One region of the Mesorhizobium sp. BHscii genome, then DNA from elsewhere that is predicted to be linked to it. Evidence: riboswitches for the same ligand, from Rfam matches in the RefSeq annotation. Region 1 holds a riboswitch; the other holds the start of a gene.

Region 1 (7,750 bases):
CAGTGCTGCTCGGTACCTCGCTCAAGTTCGAAGGCAAGTTCATCCTGCAGACCCGCACGGACGGGCCGGTCGATATGCTGGTGGCTGATTTTTCCACGCCGCAGGCGCTGCGCGCCTATGCGCGCTTCGACGCCGACCGGCTGGAGGCACTGACATCTGCCGGCGAGACCTCGCAGCAGACGCTGCTCGGCAGCGGTGTCCTGGCGCTGACCATCGACCAGGGTGCCCACACGCAGCGCTATCAGGGCATCGTCCAGCTCGACGGCGAGACACTGGAGGAGGCCGCGCGCACCTATTTTCGCCAGTCGGAACAGATCCCGACCGACCTCAGACTCTCGGTGGCCAAGCTGTTGACGCCCGGTGTCGGCGGTGCCCGCGAGCAATGGCGTGCCGGTGGCATCCTTGCGCAATTCCTGCCGCAATCGGCGGAACGCATGCGCGTGCCCGACCTTCCAGGCGGCGACGGCGATCCGCGCGATGAGATCCATGATCCGGCCGACAATTCCTGGCAGGAACTGCTGGCATTGCTTGGCACCATCGAGCCGACGGAACTGATCGACCCGACGATCGGCGCCGAGCGGTTGCTTTACCGGCTGTTCCACGAGCACGGCGTCCGCGTCTTCGGCGGCGTACCGGTAGCCGACGAGTGCTCATGCTCCAGGGAGAAGATCCGCGGCATACTCGAAGGTTTCTCAGCCGACGAGATCAGGGACAGCACCGAGGATGGCGGCATTCATGTCGCCTGCGAATTCTGCTCGAAGCAATATGACTTCGATCCGGCGGAGTTTGCTGCGGCGCAGTAGACCATGATCCCGACCGAAGGTCCGCGCATCGAAAAGTGGAAAGCGTTTTTTGCTTCGCTGACCTTCGGTTCGGAAAAGGTCCTGGTCTAAGAGTTAGAGCCCATCCCGATTCTATCGGGATGGATCAGGTCTAGCTGGTCAGTTGACGGTGCGCCGCGTGCCCGGCAGGTCGAGCGAAAAGGCGGGGATGGCGACGTCGAATGTCTCGCCTCGCTTGTTGCGCATCGTATAGTGGCCGACCATGATGCCGGACGGCGTCGAGAGCGGGCAGCCAGACGTATATTGATAACTGTCGCCGGGGTTAAGTTCGGGCTGGTCGCCGACAACGCCGGCGCCGCGCACTTCCTCGACCCGGCCGGTGCCGTCGGTGATGTGCCAATAGCGTGACAGAAGTTGTACGAATTCATCCGACTGGTTGTCGATGGTCACCTGGTAGCCCCAGACATAGCGGTTCTCCGACGGGTCGGAGCGATCTTCCAGATAGAACGGCCTGACCTGTACTTCGATGTTGCGCGTAACGGCGCTGTACATAGACTACTCCACAATATGCAGACGGAACTTTCGACGCTCTCCGCAGTTTGGTCAACAGGGCGCTTCCCGTCGTTGCCCGACTCATTTGCGCGCAGGTGCCGAAGAACAATGTCATTTAAGTGACACATGACAATGATGGTGTGCAGGGCCGGGCGACTCAGCATTCTGTCGAACTGTTGAAAACGGCTATCATGCGGCCGGCTTTTCTGGAGTGACCAGATATCGATGGAACTGACAGTCACAGCCGCCTTGCTTTCCACAGCTCTGCTTCTCGTCAATCTCGCCAGCATCCTGCTCGCTTCGTTGAAGCTGAAGCGGCCTGGCAGGATCGCGCCGCCAGCCGGCAAGGCGCCTCCGGTGTCGATCGTCGTGCCGTCGCGCGGCGTCGAGCCGTTTGCCGAGGAAACGCTCGAGCGCGCCTTCTCGCTCGACTGGCCGCGCTATGAGCTCATCTTCTGCGTCGCCCATGCCGACGACCCGGTGGTCGGGCCGATCACCGATGCGATTGCCCGCTTTCCGGCCGTGCCGGCCCAGCTGCTCGTCGGCGACGACCGAATCAGCGGCAATCCGAAACTCAACAATTGCGTGAAGGGCTGGGAGGCCGCGCGCCACCGCTGGGTCATCCTTGCCGATTCCAACGTCCTGATGCCGAGGGACTATGTCCAGCATCTGATGGCGGCATGGCGGCCGGACACCGGTCTTGTCTGCTCGACGCCGATCGGTTCGCGGCCGGACGGGTTCTGGGCTGAGGTCGAATGCGCCTTCCTCAACACGCTGCAGGCGCGCTGGCAATATACCGGCGAGGCGATAGGCCTTGGCTTTGCCCAAGGCAAGAGCATGTTGTGGGACAAGCCCATGCTCGACGCCAATGGCGGCATCCGTGCGCTTGCCGCCGAGATCGCCGAGGATGCGGCCGCGACCAAGCTGGTCAACGGGCTTGGACTGCGCGTCAATCTCGTGGCCTCGCCCTTTGAGCAGCCGCTCGGTTTTCGCACGCTCGGCGAAATCTGGTCGCGCCAGGCCCGCTGGGCACGCCTGCGTCGCGTCACCTTCCCACTGTTCTTCGCGCCCGAGATCCTGATCGGAGCGGCGCCGCCGCTGGTGCTTGCGTTGGTTGCGGCAGCAGGCGCCGGCTTCAGCCTGTCGGCAACCGCCATCGCTGTGCTGGTAGTCGCCTACCTCCCGGAATGCGCTCTCGCCTCGGCCAAGGGCTGGCACCTGTCGCTGCGCATGATCCCGGCGATGATGGCGCGCGATTGCATCCTGCCGATTGTCTGGGCGCGTGGCTGGCTCAGCGGCGCCGTCGACTGGCGTGGCAACACGATGACGATCCACACCAGCGCCGTTGCGGAATTGGAAGAGACCCCGTCGGGCGCCTGACCGCGCCTGATTTTGACGATTCGAGCGACACCGCCCAGTGCACTATCTGGCGGCTTTCAGGGCCTGCTCGATGTCTTCGAGCAGGTCGTCGGTGTCCTCCAGGCCGACGGACAGCCTGAGCGTGCCTGGCCCGATGCCGAGTTCGGCGCGCGCCTCGTCGCTCAGATTCTTGTGCGTCGTCGTCGCCGGATGGGTGATCAGGCTCTTGGCGTCACCGAGATTGTTAGAGATCAGCACGATATCGAGCGCGTTCTGGAAGGCGAAGGCCGCCTGCTTGCCGCCCTTGACGTCGAGGCAGATCAGCGTCGAGCCGCCCGACATCTGCTTCTTGACGACCGCCGCTTGCGGGTGATCGGCGCGGCCGGGATAGATGACGCGGGCGATTTCCGGCCGCTCGGCGAGGAAGTCCGCGATCCGGCCGGCACTTTCCGTCTGCTGGCGCACACGCAGCGGCAGCGTTTCCAGGCCCTTCAGCAGCGTCCAGGCGTTGAACGGCGACAGACTGGGACCGGTGTGGCGGAAATAATCGTGCAGGTTCTCGTCGATCCATTTCTTGTCCGACAGGATGACGCCGCCGAGGCAGCGCCCCTGGCCGTCGATGTGCTTGGTCGCCGAATAGACGACGATATGGGCGCCGAGCTGCAACGGCTTCTGCTGCAAGGGCGTGGCAAAGACATTGTCGACGATCAGCCGCGCGCCGATCGAATCGGCAAGCGAGGCGACGGCTGCGATGTCGACGACTTCCAGCGTCGGATTGGTCGGGCTTTCAAGGAAGAACAGCTTCGTGTTGGGCCTGACCGCCTTTTCCCAATTGGCGATTTCGGTGCCATCGACCAGCGTCGCCTCGATGCCGTATTTCGGCGCCAGCGTCTCGACCACCCAGCGGCAGGAGCCGAACAGCGCGCGCGCCGCCACGATGTGGTCGCCGGCCTTGGCGCTGCACAGCAACGCCGCTGTGACCGCCGCCATGCCGGATGCGGTGGCGCGGGCATCTTCGGCACCTTCCAGCGCACACATGCGCTTCTCGAACATGTCGACCGTCGGATTGGCATAGCGCGAATAGATAAAGCCCGGTTCCTCGCCCTTGAAGCGGGCTTCCGCCGCCTGCGCCGTATCGTAGACATAGCCTTGCGTGAGATACATCGCCTCGGAGGTTTCGCCGAAGCCGGAACGCAGCGTTCCCGCATGCACGAGTGCGGTCTGAGGCTTCCAGTTGCGCTTGTTGCTCGTCATCACCTTGTTCCAAACACCAAAAATGGCCCAAATACAAAAAAACCGGCCGCGAAAGTCGCAACCGGTCCATACGGCCTTTCGGCCCGACGGTCCTTTAGCGACTTGTTTAACGTGGCTGCAAGCCGACCGGCCAAATCACCACGGGATAACGACCCTTTAAACCCGCACCACGCTTGCGTCAATTGCCGGCATGATTAAGAGGTTTGTACCAGCGGGTTCCGCGGCAGGAACCTGCGACAAAACGAGACCACGCCCGGCCTTCGAGCGGAGCCAGACTTTGCGGCAGACAGGCATTCTTCCCGATCAGGATATTTCCGCGCTGTTCCAGTCGGGCGCGCTGAAATCGCCGCGCGCGCTCGATGCCGACCAGGTCCAGCCGGCCAGCCTCGACCTTAGGCTTGCCGACAAGGCCTGGCGGGTGCGCGCCTCCTTCCTGCCCGGCCCGAACCACAGGGTTGCTGAAAAACTCGACCGCCTGAAGCTGCACGAAATCAATCTCGCTGATGGCGCGGTGCTGGAGACGGGCTGCGTCTATATCGTGCCGCTGCTCGAGAGCCTGGCGCTTCCGGCAAGCGTTTCGGCCTCGGCCAACCCGAAGAGCTCGACCGGACGGCTCGACATCTTCACCCGCGTGATGACCGATCGCGGCCACGAGTTCGACAAGATCGCTGCCGGCTACAACGGCCCGCTCTATCTGGAAGTCAGCCCGCGCACCTTTCCGATCGTCGTCCGTGCCGGCTCGCGGCTGTCGCAGATCAGGTTCCGCACCGGCAATGCGCTTTTGTCGGAAAGCGAGCTGCACGAATTGCATCGTGCCGAGACGCTGGTCGCGACCGAGCCGCCGAACATTTCCGGCGGCGGCATCGCACTGTCGATCGACCTCGATGGCGACAAGGACGGGCTGGTCGGCTACCGCGGCAAGCACCACACCGGCCTGGTCGATGTTGACAAGCGCGCCGCACAGGATGTCGTCGATTTCTGGGAGCCGCTCTACAAGAGCGGCGGCGGCGAATTGGTGCTCGATCCGGATGAATTCTATATCCTCGTCAGCCAGGAGGCGGTGCATGTGCCGCCGCTCTATGCCGCCGAGATGACGCCCTTCGATCCGCTGGTTGGCGAGTTCCGTGTCCACTATGCCGGTTTCTTTGATCCGGGCTTCGGCCATTCGGCGGCCGGCGGCACCGGCAGCAGGGCTGTGCTCGAAGTGCGCAGCCACGAAGTGCCGTTCATCCTCGACCACGGCCAGATCGTCGGACGGCTGGTCTACGAGCACATGCTGAAGCGGCCGCAGGCGCTCTACGGCACAGACCTCGGCTCGAACTATCAGGCACAGGGCCTGAAACTGTCCAAACATTTCCGCGCCGCGCGCTGATCCCCGATCAACCAGACTGTGCTTGCCTGACCTTGCGGGCCGTGCTTGGCTGTGCCCAACCGTCAAGGTGGTTGAACCAAGGGAACAAAGAAATGCAGATTTCAAGATGGATCGCATCGGCAGCAACAGCTGCCATGCTGGTGATGGCTGCCGGGTCCTTGTCGGCGCAAGCACAGGAAAAGTTGAAGATCGCCACCGAAGGCGCCTATCCGCCGTTCAACACCATCACCGCGGATGGCAAGCTCACCGGCTTCGACATCGACATCGCCAATGCGCTTTGCGCTCAGATGAAGGTCGAATGCGAACTTGTCACGCAGGACTGGGACGGCATGATCCCGGCGCTCCAGGCCAGAAAGTTCGACGCCATCATCGCGTCCATGAGCATTACCGAGGAGCGCAAGAAGCAGGTCTCCTTCACCAACAAATATTATACCACGCCGCTTTCGCTGGTGGCGTTGAAGGACAGCGATATTGCCTCGACCGAACCCGCCGCACTTGCCGGCAAGACAGTCGGCGCTCAGGCTTCGACCACCCAGGCCGACTATGCCCAGGATGTCTATAGCAAGGCCGGCGCCGAGGCGAAGCTCTATCCGACCCAGGAGGAGGCGGTCGCCGACCTGATGAACGGTCGTCTCGATGCCGTCCTTTCAGACAAATTCGTGCTGATGGACTGGATGAAGAAGTCGAGCGACGGCTGCTGCAAGATGGTCGGCGACGTCAAGGGCACCGAAACCGAAGCCGGTATCGCCGTGCGCAAGGAAGACAATGCGCTGCGCGAGAAGCTCAACGCCGCGATCGATGCGATCGTCGCAGATGGCACCTACAAGAAGATCCAGGCCAAATATTTCGATTTCGATATTTATTGAGGCTGCCAATCTCCCCCTCAAGGGGGGAGATCACACAATCAAAGCGCCTTCACCGCCACCGTCACCGGTTGCTCGATTTCAAGCGGGTTGCGCAGCGGCAGGCCAAAATCCTTGGCCTCGATCTCGAACACGTCGCCGGCTTCGGTCCTGATGCCGTCGGCGAAGGACAGTGTCGCCGTGCCGAACATGTGCACATGAACGTCGCCCGGCTGGCGGAAGGCCGAATATTTGAAGTGGTGATGTTCGAGATTGGCGATGGTGTGCGACATGTTCGCCTCGCCCGACAGGAACGGCTTTTCCCACAGCAGCTTGCCGTCGCGGAGGATGCGCGAGGTACCCCTAACGTCGGAGGGCAGGTCGCCGATCAGGATCTCCGGCCCGAACGAAGCGTTGCGCAGCTTGGAATGCGCGAGGAAAAGATAGTTCACGCGCTCGGTGATATGGTCGGAAAACTCGTTTGACAGTGTGAAGCCGACGCGGAACGGGGCGCCGTCGTCGCCGATGACATAGATGCCGGCGACTTCCGGCTCCTCGCCGGCATCCTGGGCGAAGGCGGGCGACAGAAGTGCCGCACCGGGCGCCACCGCCATGGTGCCGTTGCCCTTGTAGAACCATTCTGGCTGCACGCCCGTCTGGCCCTTGGCGGGCTTGCCGCCCTCCAGCCCCATGCGGAACATCTTCATGGAATCGGTGAGCTGCTCTTCGCGATCGGCATCGAGTTTCTTGTGCATGGCATCGCGGGTCGCGGCGGAGCCGAGATGCGTCAGCCCGGTGCCGGTGAGATGAAGATGCGCCGGGTCGGGATGGTTGATCGGCGACAACAGCCGCCCCTTCTTGTATGCGGCATCGAGGTCGACCGCTTCACCGAAGCCTTTGCGCTCGATGAGGGCGACAAGTCCGGTGCCGGTGCGCGCGGCCTCCATCGCCAGCGAATAGACGCTGCGGGCGCCATTGATGATCCGGGTCTTGCCGCCGTTGCGGGCAATGACGCGGATGGTCTCTGCCTCGTCGAGGATCTGGGAGATCAGCATGATGTACCCTCTCTCAATTGCCTTTGGCCTGGCTGCCGGGTTGGCAACCTTGACCAGCGCGGCTCGGATGGTATCCGCGCCACTGGTGAACTCTTCGTCCGGATGGCGCTCGCGGGCCCGGTCCCCTTGGGGGACTTCTTTGCGCCGCCCGGCAGCGCCGCGATGTGACCCGTGCCTCCTAAAAGCGCGGCGCGTTTGAAAAGCGGCCCGCTTTAATCCTTGTTTTCATGCATGCCGTTGTCCCAACACGCTGCACACGTTTGGCGACATGCATGAGTCCCCTCGCCCTCAAGCCTTGTTCTTGTTGTAGACGTCGAAGACCACGGCGCCGAGCAGCACCAGGCCTTTGACCACCTGTTGCCAATCGACATTGACGCCCATGATCGACATGCCGTTGTTCATGACGCCCATGATGAAACCGCCCACCACCGCGCCTATAACTTGACCGACGCCGCCCATCGCCGAAGCGCCGCCGATGAACACAGCGGCGATGACGTCGAGCTCGCTGCCGAGGCCGGCCGCCGGCACCGCCTG
Region 2 (7,750 bases), on a different contig from region 1:
CCGGGTCGATGCGGCAACACCGGTCGACTGTTTGCAAGGCGAGCGCGACCGGCGGTTTTTCTCCGATCCGTATTTTCCGCAACTTAATCGCTAGCTGGTCGATGAATGGCGATCAGTCCTACACCCATGGTCTTCGGACCCGGGCAGGCCGAGCGCCATATTGGCCGAAGAAGCGACGGCCGTTATCGCCTCAGCAGGAACACCGCTTGCTGGCCAAAGAAATTCCAGAACCACCATGGCATCGAGAGGCCGATTTTCTGGCCATTGGCGTCAAGCGCGGTTGCCCTTTCCACCGTTGCGCCGAGCTCCTCGCAGAGATTGACGAAGTCGCGGATGGTGCAGAAATGGATGTTGGGTGTGTCGTACCAGGAATAGGGCAGGTCCTTGGTCACCGGCATCCGCCCTTCGAGGAACAGCGAAAGGCGCACCCGCCAGTGGCCGAAATTGGGGAAGGAGACGATGGCGTGTTTGCCGATCCTGAGCAATTCGTCGAGCACCAGCTTCGGGTTGCGGGTCGCCTGCAAGGTTTGCGACAGGACGACGAAATCGAAACCCTTGTCGGGATAGAATTTGAGGTCCTTGTCGGCGTCGCCCTGGATGACGGACAGGCCGCGCGCCACGCATTCGTTGACGCCGCGCTGCGACAGTTCCATCCCGCGGCCGTCGACCTGCTTCGTCGCCTGCAGCAATTCGAGCAGCAGGCCATCGCCGGAACCGACGTCCAGCACCCGCGACTGCGGCGGGATGAGATCGGCGACGACTTCGAGGTCGACGCGCTGGGCGTGGTTGACACTCATGATCTCGCCTTTTGCCTGGCGCATGATCCTGATCCGAAAAGTCTGCAACTTTTCGGGGTCATGCGCTGATGCCTGGCGCATGATGCCGGTCCGAAAAGTCTGCAACTTTTCGGGGTCATGCGCTGATGCCTGGCGCATGATGCCGGTCCAGAAAGCCTGCAATCTTCAGGGGTCATGCGCTGAGCCCCCTGGCGCGGGCCGCCGAGGCGATGAAGCCGTTGATGGCCGCGAACAGCTCCGGCTCGTCGAGCAGGAAGGCGTCGTGGCCGCGATCGGTCTCGATCTCGACGAAGGACACCGAGGCGCCGGCCGCGTTCAGCGCGTGAACGACCGAGCGGCTCTCCTCGGTCGGGAACAGCCAGTCGCTGGTGAAGGAGACCAGGCAGAAACGGGTCCTGGTGCCGGCAAAGGCGTCGGCCAGTCGGCCGCCATGGTCGGCGGCGAGGTCGAAATAGTCCATTGCCCGGGTCATGTAGAGATAGGAGTTGGCGTCGAAACGGTCGACGAAGGTCATGCCCTGATGGCGCAGATAGCTCTCAATCTGGAAGTCGGCGTCGAAACCGAAGGTGAGCGCTTCACGGTCCTGCAGGTTGCGGCCGAACTTCCGGTGCAGGGCCGCTTCAGACAGGTAGGTGATGTGGGCGGCCATGCGCGCCACGGCCAGTCCCTTTTCCGGGCGCTTGCCCTGCTCGAAATATTTGCCGCCATGCCAGTCCGGATCGGCCATCACCGCTTGCCGGCCGACCTCATGGAAGGCGATGTTCTGCGAGGAATGGCGCGCGCCGGTGGCGATCGGCAGCGCTGAGAAAACGCGCTCCGGATAGCTCGACGCCCATTGCAGTACCTGCATGCCGCCCATCGAGCCGCCGAGCACTGAGAACAGTTTTTCGATGCCGAAATGGTCGACCAGCATCAGCTGCGCCCGCACCATGTCGCGGATGGTGATGATCGGCAGGTCGAGCCCGTAGGGCTTGCCGGTGGCTGGATTGGTCGAGGCGGGGCCGGTCGAGCCGAGACAGCCGCCGATGACGTTTGAGCAGATTACGAAGAAGCGGCTGGTGTCGATGATCTTGCCGGGGCCGATCAGCACTTCCCACCAGCCCGGCTTGCCGGTGACCGGATTGGTGCTGGCGACATGCTGGTCGCCGGTCAGCGCATGGCAGACGAGGATGGCGTTGGAGCGGGCGTCGTTGAGCGTGCCGTAGGTCTTGTAGGCGATCTGGAACGGTGACAGCAGCGTGCCGGCGTCGAGCTTGAGCGGCTTGTCGGCACCGAAACGCAACACCGGGCTCGACGGTTGGTCGGCCTCGTTGTTGGTTCTTTTAGTGCGCAGCGCGACCATCGCATCCTCTTGTATTACCCATCGCGCTTTCCGAAAATCCCGATTCCGATTTTCGGGCGATGCGGTTGTCCGGCCGGCAACGGACAACAAAAACCGGCATTGCCTTCGCAAAGCCGGTTACAGAATGCAAACGGCCCTTTAGCGAGTTGTTTAACGTGGCTGCAAGCCGACCGGCCAAATCACCACGGGATTTCGCCTTTCTTCTAGGACCGCCGCGCCTCGGCGTCAACGGCCAGTCGCTCACCCATAATTGACGCTCTCGACATTCCGGGCCACGGCTTGTATTTCCGCTGCGGCTTCCCGGGCGGAAACGTTCTCGACGGATTTTTGCAATATGAACCAGCCATCGGATCAGGCACGTCCAACGCCCCGCGCGGGGATCATGGACATAGAAGCCTATGTGCCGGGCAAGAGCACGGCGCCGGCCGGCGTTGCCAAGATCCATAAATTGTCGTCGAACGAGAACCCGCTCGGCCCCTCTCCGAAGGCTATAGAGGCCGCGCGCGACGTCGCAGCCAAACTCGACATATATCCCGACGGCACCGCCAGGCGCCTGCGGGAGGCGATCGCCGAGGTGCATGGCCTCAACCCGGCGAACATCGTCTGTTCCAATGGTTCCGACGAGATTCTGGGCCTGCTTGCGCAGATCTATCTCGCGCCCGGCGATGAAGCCGTTATCACCGAACACGGCTTCATGGTCTACAAGATCTACATCCAGTCGGCTGGCGCTGTCCCGGTGTCTGTCAAGGAAACCAATGAGCACGCCGACGTCGATGCGATCCTCGCCGCCGTAACGCCGCGGACCAGAATCATCTTCCTCGCCAATCCGAATAACCCGACCGGCACCTATTTGCCGTTCCAGGAGGTGCGCCGCTTGCATGCCGGCCTGCCTCGAAATGTGCTTCTGGTGCTGGATGGCGCCTATGCCGAATATGTCCGCCGCAACGACTATGAAGCCGGCGTCGAACTGGTGGCTGGCGCGGAAAACGTGGTCATGACCCGCACCTTCTCCAAGCTCGGCCTCGGCGGCGCGCGGATCGGCTGGATGTACGCGCCGATGCATATCATCGACGCGATTAACCGCGTGCGAGGTCCCTTCAACGTCAACGCGACGGCGATCGAGGCCGGCATTGCCGCGATCCGCGACCGCGCCCATGTCGAGCGCAGCGTGGCGCATAACGAGACCTGGCTGCGATGGGTGAGCGAGGAGTTGACCAAGCTCGGACTGCGGGTGACGCCGAGCGTCGGCAATTTCGTGCTCATCCACTTTCCCGAGGACCAAAAGCATTCGGCGGCGGCTGCGGACGACTACCTCTCAGCGCGCGGCTACATATTGCGGCGCGTTTCCGGCTACGGCTTCCCGAATGCACTGCGCATGAGCATCGGCACCGAAGAGGCCAATCGCGGCGTTGTCGCCGCGCTCACGACATTTCTGAAAAGCTGAGACAATGACATCACCGATGTTCGAAAAGATCGCGCTGGTCGGCATCGGCCTGATCGGCTCGTCGCTGGCCCGCATCATCCGCCGCGAAGGTCTTGCCCGCCACGTCGCTATCTCGACACGCAGCGAAACGACGCTGGCACGGGCAAGCGAACTCGGTCTCGGCTCCTCCTACACGGTGGACGCGAAAGAGGCGGTCCGCGATGCAGACCTGGTCATCGTTTCGGTGCCGGTCGGCGCTTCGGGCGAGGTCGCCGAGGAAATCGCACCGGCGCTGAAGCAGGGCGCCATCCTCACCGATGTCGGCTCGACCAAGGCGTCGGTCATCGCGCAGATGCAGCCGCATGTGCCTGATGGTGTGCATTTCATTCCCGGCCATCCGTTGGCGGGCACCGAAAAATCGGGCCCGGATGCAGGCTTTGCCGAACTGTTCGAGAATCGCTGGTGCATTTTCACGCCGTTGCCCGGCACCGATCCCGAGGCGCTGGAAAGACTCTCGGAATTCTGGCGCCGCTGCGGCTCCAACATCGATACGATGGATTCCCAGCATCACGACATGACACTGGCCATCGTCTCGCATCTGCCGCACATCATTGCCTACAACATCGTCGGCACCGCCGACGATCTGCAGTCGGTCACCAAGTCCGAGGTCATCAAATATTCGGCCTCCGGCTTTCGTGACTTCACGCGCCTTGCCGCTTCCGACCCGACCATGTGGCGGGATGTCTGCCTGCACAACAAGGATGCCATTCTCGAAATGCTGGCGCGGTTCTCGGAAGATCTGGCCTCGCTGCAGCGGGCGATCCGCTGGGGCGACGGCGAAAAGCTGTTCGACCTGTTCACCCGCACCCGCGCCGTCCGCCGCTCGATCATCGAGGCCGGCCAGGACATCGACGTACCGGACTTTGGCCGGCAGGCGGTCGAGCACCCATCCAAGGGATAGAGCATCGGACCCAAATGTGGGTACCGATTTTGGGAAATCCGATGCTCAAACAAAAGGCAGAGCGGCGGTACGATTCGATTTGAAAGCCGCCGCTGTCTCAGGCCGGCCAGTGGGCGGCCATCATCGCCAGCGTCTCGGCCCTGTCCGGCGCGCCCAGCCGGCCGCCGAAACGCAGGCATTTGAGCGCGGCGGCGGCGCTGGCAAAGCGCAGGGCCTGTTCGATCGGCATGGCTTCCGCCAAACCAACGGCAAAGGCGCCGTGAAACACATCGCCGGCGGCAAGCGTGTCCACTGCCTTGATCCTTGGCGCCGCGACATGGCGCACGGACGCGACCGAGCGGTCGAACCACCAGCTTCCCGCCGAGCCGCCCGTCACCGCTACGAATGCATCGGTGCGTCCGGCCAACGCTTCACAGGCCTCTTGCGGGCCTTGCTCCTCGCGGCAGAGGATGAATGCCGCTGGCTCCGACGCGACGATGTGCGAGGCGAGCGGAAACAGGCGTTCCAGCACGTCCCGTGGCGCGGTGTCGGCGTCCAGTATGGCTGGACGGCCGATTGCGCGCGCCGCCGCCATGGCCAGAGCTGCTGCGCCCGGCCAGCGTACGTCGACCAGGACGGCGTCGAATGCGGTGAGATTTTGGGTGGGGAGCGCCTCGGGATCGGCCTGGGCGAGCTTGTCATAGAAAGGAACGATGATGCGCTCGCCGTGCGTATCGACCAAGATGGCCGACAGTGCCGAACGCGCGCCGGTGACGCGCCGGACAAAGCTGCAATCGACGCCTTCGGCCTCGATCCCGGCGACCAGCTGATCGCCGACGGTGTCGTCTCCCGCGCTCGCCCACAGCGATACGTCCGCGCCGAGGCGGCGTGCGGCGCAGGCCGCGCTCGAAGCCATGCCCGAGGCGATCTGGAGGCCGTCGGCCGCGATGAGCTTGCCCTGACGTGTCGGAAGCGTGTCGACGCGTAGGATCGTGTCGAGCGTCAGCGCGCCAACACTCAGGAGCTTCACCGGGCGATTCATCTATCTTCCTGTTTGACCATGATCTTTTCCGAACTGGAGGTTCGCAATCTTGATCTAATCGACCGGCTTGATCCTGCCCAGCGGGATAAAACCGAGCGAGGCCTTCCCCTTGACGACCTTGAGCGGCATCGACGGTTCGTTGCCTAGCAGCGCCAGCCCGGCAAAGCCTGTTTTGATCTGGCTCTTCTGCTCGGGAATGGCCTTGCCGAGGATTGCCGCCACCGCCTTCGGATCGCTAAGCTTGATCATCAAATCGGCGTCGATCAGCCCATCGGCATCGACCGAAACCGGTCCGGAAATGGTGATACGCGCAGTTCCCGACGACAGATCGAGCTTGCCGATATCGACCGCCTGGCCGCGCAGGCTCTTTGTTTGTGTCTTGATCAGCGCCACGCCGTTCTTCAGCGTCACGTCGCCGCTGCCCTCGAGCGGCGGCAGCACGCGACCATCAATGGCATCGGGGTCGATTTCGAGATCGGTAAAACTCCCGGCATAGTCGATGTCCTGGCCGTTCGGACGCAATTGTCCGGCCGCTGTCCCGGCGCTGAACAGCTCGACCGGGTCTGTGCCATCCGCCGGATCGGTCTGGCCGGACAGGCCCTCTGCCTCCAGCGAAATGCTCCGGGGCAGCGGCCAGGACAATTTCAGGTTCGCTCGCAGAGTATCCCAGTCGATCCATAGCGGGGTCATCCCCGGGACGGAGGTCCTGAGCGGTCCCCGCAGGTCGACGCCAGGCGACAGGATCTGGGTGATGTGCGTAGCCGCGTGGAGGCTGCCGAGCGAGGCGGCGACGTTCCTTGTGTCGTCCTGGTAAGCCAGACTGTCGCAGGAAACGGCAAAGCTCGAGGGATAGCCGCTGACCGTGAGATTGGCGCAGTCCGCCTCGATGCCATTGCCGTTGAGCTCGGCCACCGCTTTGCCGGCTTCGCTCTTGACCTTGTCTGCCAGGTAGAACCAGCCGGCGCTGTAGAGGCCGAACAGCACGACGATGAAAGCGCCGAGCCAGAGCAGCCGGCGGAGAAAATTCGGCGGGCGTTCGTCATTTGACGTCATGCTGCGGCTCTTCGTTGGCGCGTGTTGCAGAGGGGACTGTCGTTTCCGGCAACATCAGATAGACGGAGGAGGATCGAAAAACACCGATTCCAGTGCGGTGCTGCAACAGGCTTGGCGATATGGGCGATTTTTGGGTTTTTGGCTACGGTTCGCTGATCTGGCGGCCGGGATTTGCGCATATCGAGACGCGGCGCGCCCGCCTCCATGGCTACCGCCGCTCGCTGTGCGTCTACTCCTTCGTGCATCGCGGCACGCGCGAACGGCCCGGCCTGGTGCTCGGCCTCGACCGTGGCGGCTCCTGCATCGGGCTGGCCTTCCGCGTCCCCGGCGATCTGCGCAACGAGGTCATCACCTATCTGCGTGAGCGCGAGCTGGTCACCAATGTCTATCTCGAGCGCATGCTTAGCATTCGCCTCGACAATGGCGATAAGGGTGGCGGCGATAAGGGGGGCGGCGATAAGGGTGGCGGCGAGACGGACGGGGGCGAGACGGTCTCGGCTGTCGCCTATGTCGTCGACCGTACCCACGAGCAATATGCCGGTGCGCTCGATGCGGCCGATGCGGCGACCGTCGTTCGCGGCGCCGTCGGCCAGTCGGGAAAGAACGAGGACTACGTGCTCAGCACGCTGGAGCACCTCGAAGCGCTGGGGATCCGCGACCACTGGCTGGAAGAAGTGGCGAAACGGATCGGGTCGTGATCTTCTTTCGTCGTTTGACCATGATCTTTCCGAAAACCGGTTCCACTTTTTGCTTAGCTGACCTTCGGTTCGGGATCATGGTCCGGGCTACATCCTGAAAATCTGCTTTCCGAGATCGGCGCGATCCAGGCTGTTTGCCACGGCGAGCTCGAACTGCGCCAGCGGATGGATGCCGCCGACAGAGATATGGAAATCGGGTTGGCCGAAGATGTCAACAATCTCGCGCAACACCGGCCGGTCGGCTTCGACAGGCGGCGAAAAGAAGTAGCGGTAGATATTTGCCCTGATCTCGACGCCGCTCAGCAGCACGTCGAAATTGTGCAGTTCGAAACGCTCGCTGCTCATGCCGCCATTGATGACCATCTGCCCGCCCATCGCGAGGGTGCGGATCAATTCGCCACTGGCGGGTCCGCCGACATTATCGATGATCCCGTTCAACCCGGCGCCGCCGGTCA

Evidence for each region. Region 1 has a riboswitch for S-adenosylmethionine ahead of ACWTU7_RS08280 (O-succinylhomoserine sulfhydrylase). Riboswitches for the same ligand answer to the same signal wherever they lie in the genome.
Region 2: linked by a shared signal. The riboswitch ahead of metX (homoserine O-acetyltransferase MetX) and the one ahead of ACWTU7_RS08280 (O-succinylhomoserine sulfhydrylase) in region 1 are both predicted to bind S-adenosylmethionine.

What each region holds. Positions count from the first base shown of each region.
Region 1 covers NZ_JBSPKW010000004.1:202,602-210,351, reverse strand. The annotation lists gene ACWTU7_RS08295 (Hsp33 family molecular chaperone) at 1-803, shown strand, start outside; gene apaG (Co2+/Mg2+ efflux protein ApaG) at 942-1,334, opposite strand; gene ACWTU7_RS08285 (ceramide glucosyltransferase) at 1,560-2,714, shown strand; gene ACWTU7_RS08280 (O-succinylhomoserine sulfhydrylase) at 2,757-3,947, opposite strand; SAM riboswitch at 4,022-4,099, opposite strand; gene ACWTU7_RS08275 (2'-deoxycytidine 5'-triphosphate deaminase) at 4,225-5,319, shown strand; gene ACWTU7_RS08270 (ABC transporter substrate-binding protein) at 5,412-6,185, shown strand; gene araD1 (AraD1 family protein) at 6,224-7,216, opposite strand; gene mmsB (multiple monosaccharide ABC transporter permease) at 7,505-7,750, opposite strand, start outside.
Region 2 covers NZ_JBSPKW010000015.1:80,348-88,097, reverse strand. The annotation lists gene ACWTU7_RS20735 (DUF1194 domain-containing protein) at 1-94, shown strand, start outside; gene metW (methionine biosynthesis protein MetW) at 183-797, opposite strand; gene metX (homoserine O-acetyltransferase MetX) at 970-2,139, opposite strand; SAM riboswitch at 2,258-2,335, opposite strand; gene hisC (histidinol-phosphate transaminase) at 2,474-3,583, shown strand; gene ACWTU7_RS20715 (prephenate/arogenate dehydrogenase family protein) at 3,588-4,523, shown strand; gene ACWTU7_RS20710 (PfkB family carbohydrate kinase) at 4,621-5,544, opposite strand; gene ACWTU7_RS20705 (DUF2125 domain-containing protein) at 5,599-6,597, opposite strand; gene ACWTU7_RS20700 (gamma-glutamylcyclotransferase) at 6,717-7,295, shown strand; gene ACWTU7_RS20695 (quinone oxidoreductase family protein) at 7,383-7,750, opposite strand, start outside.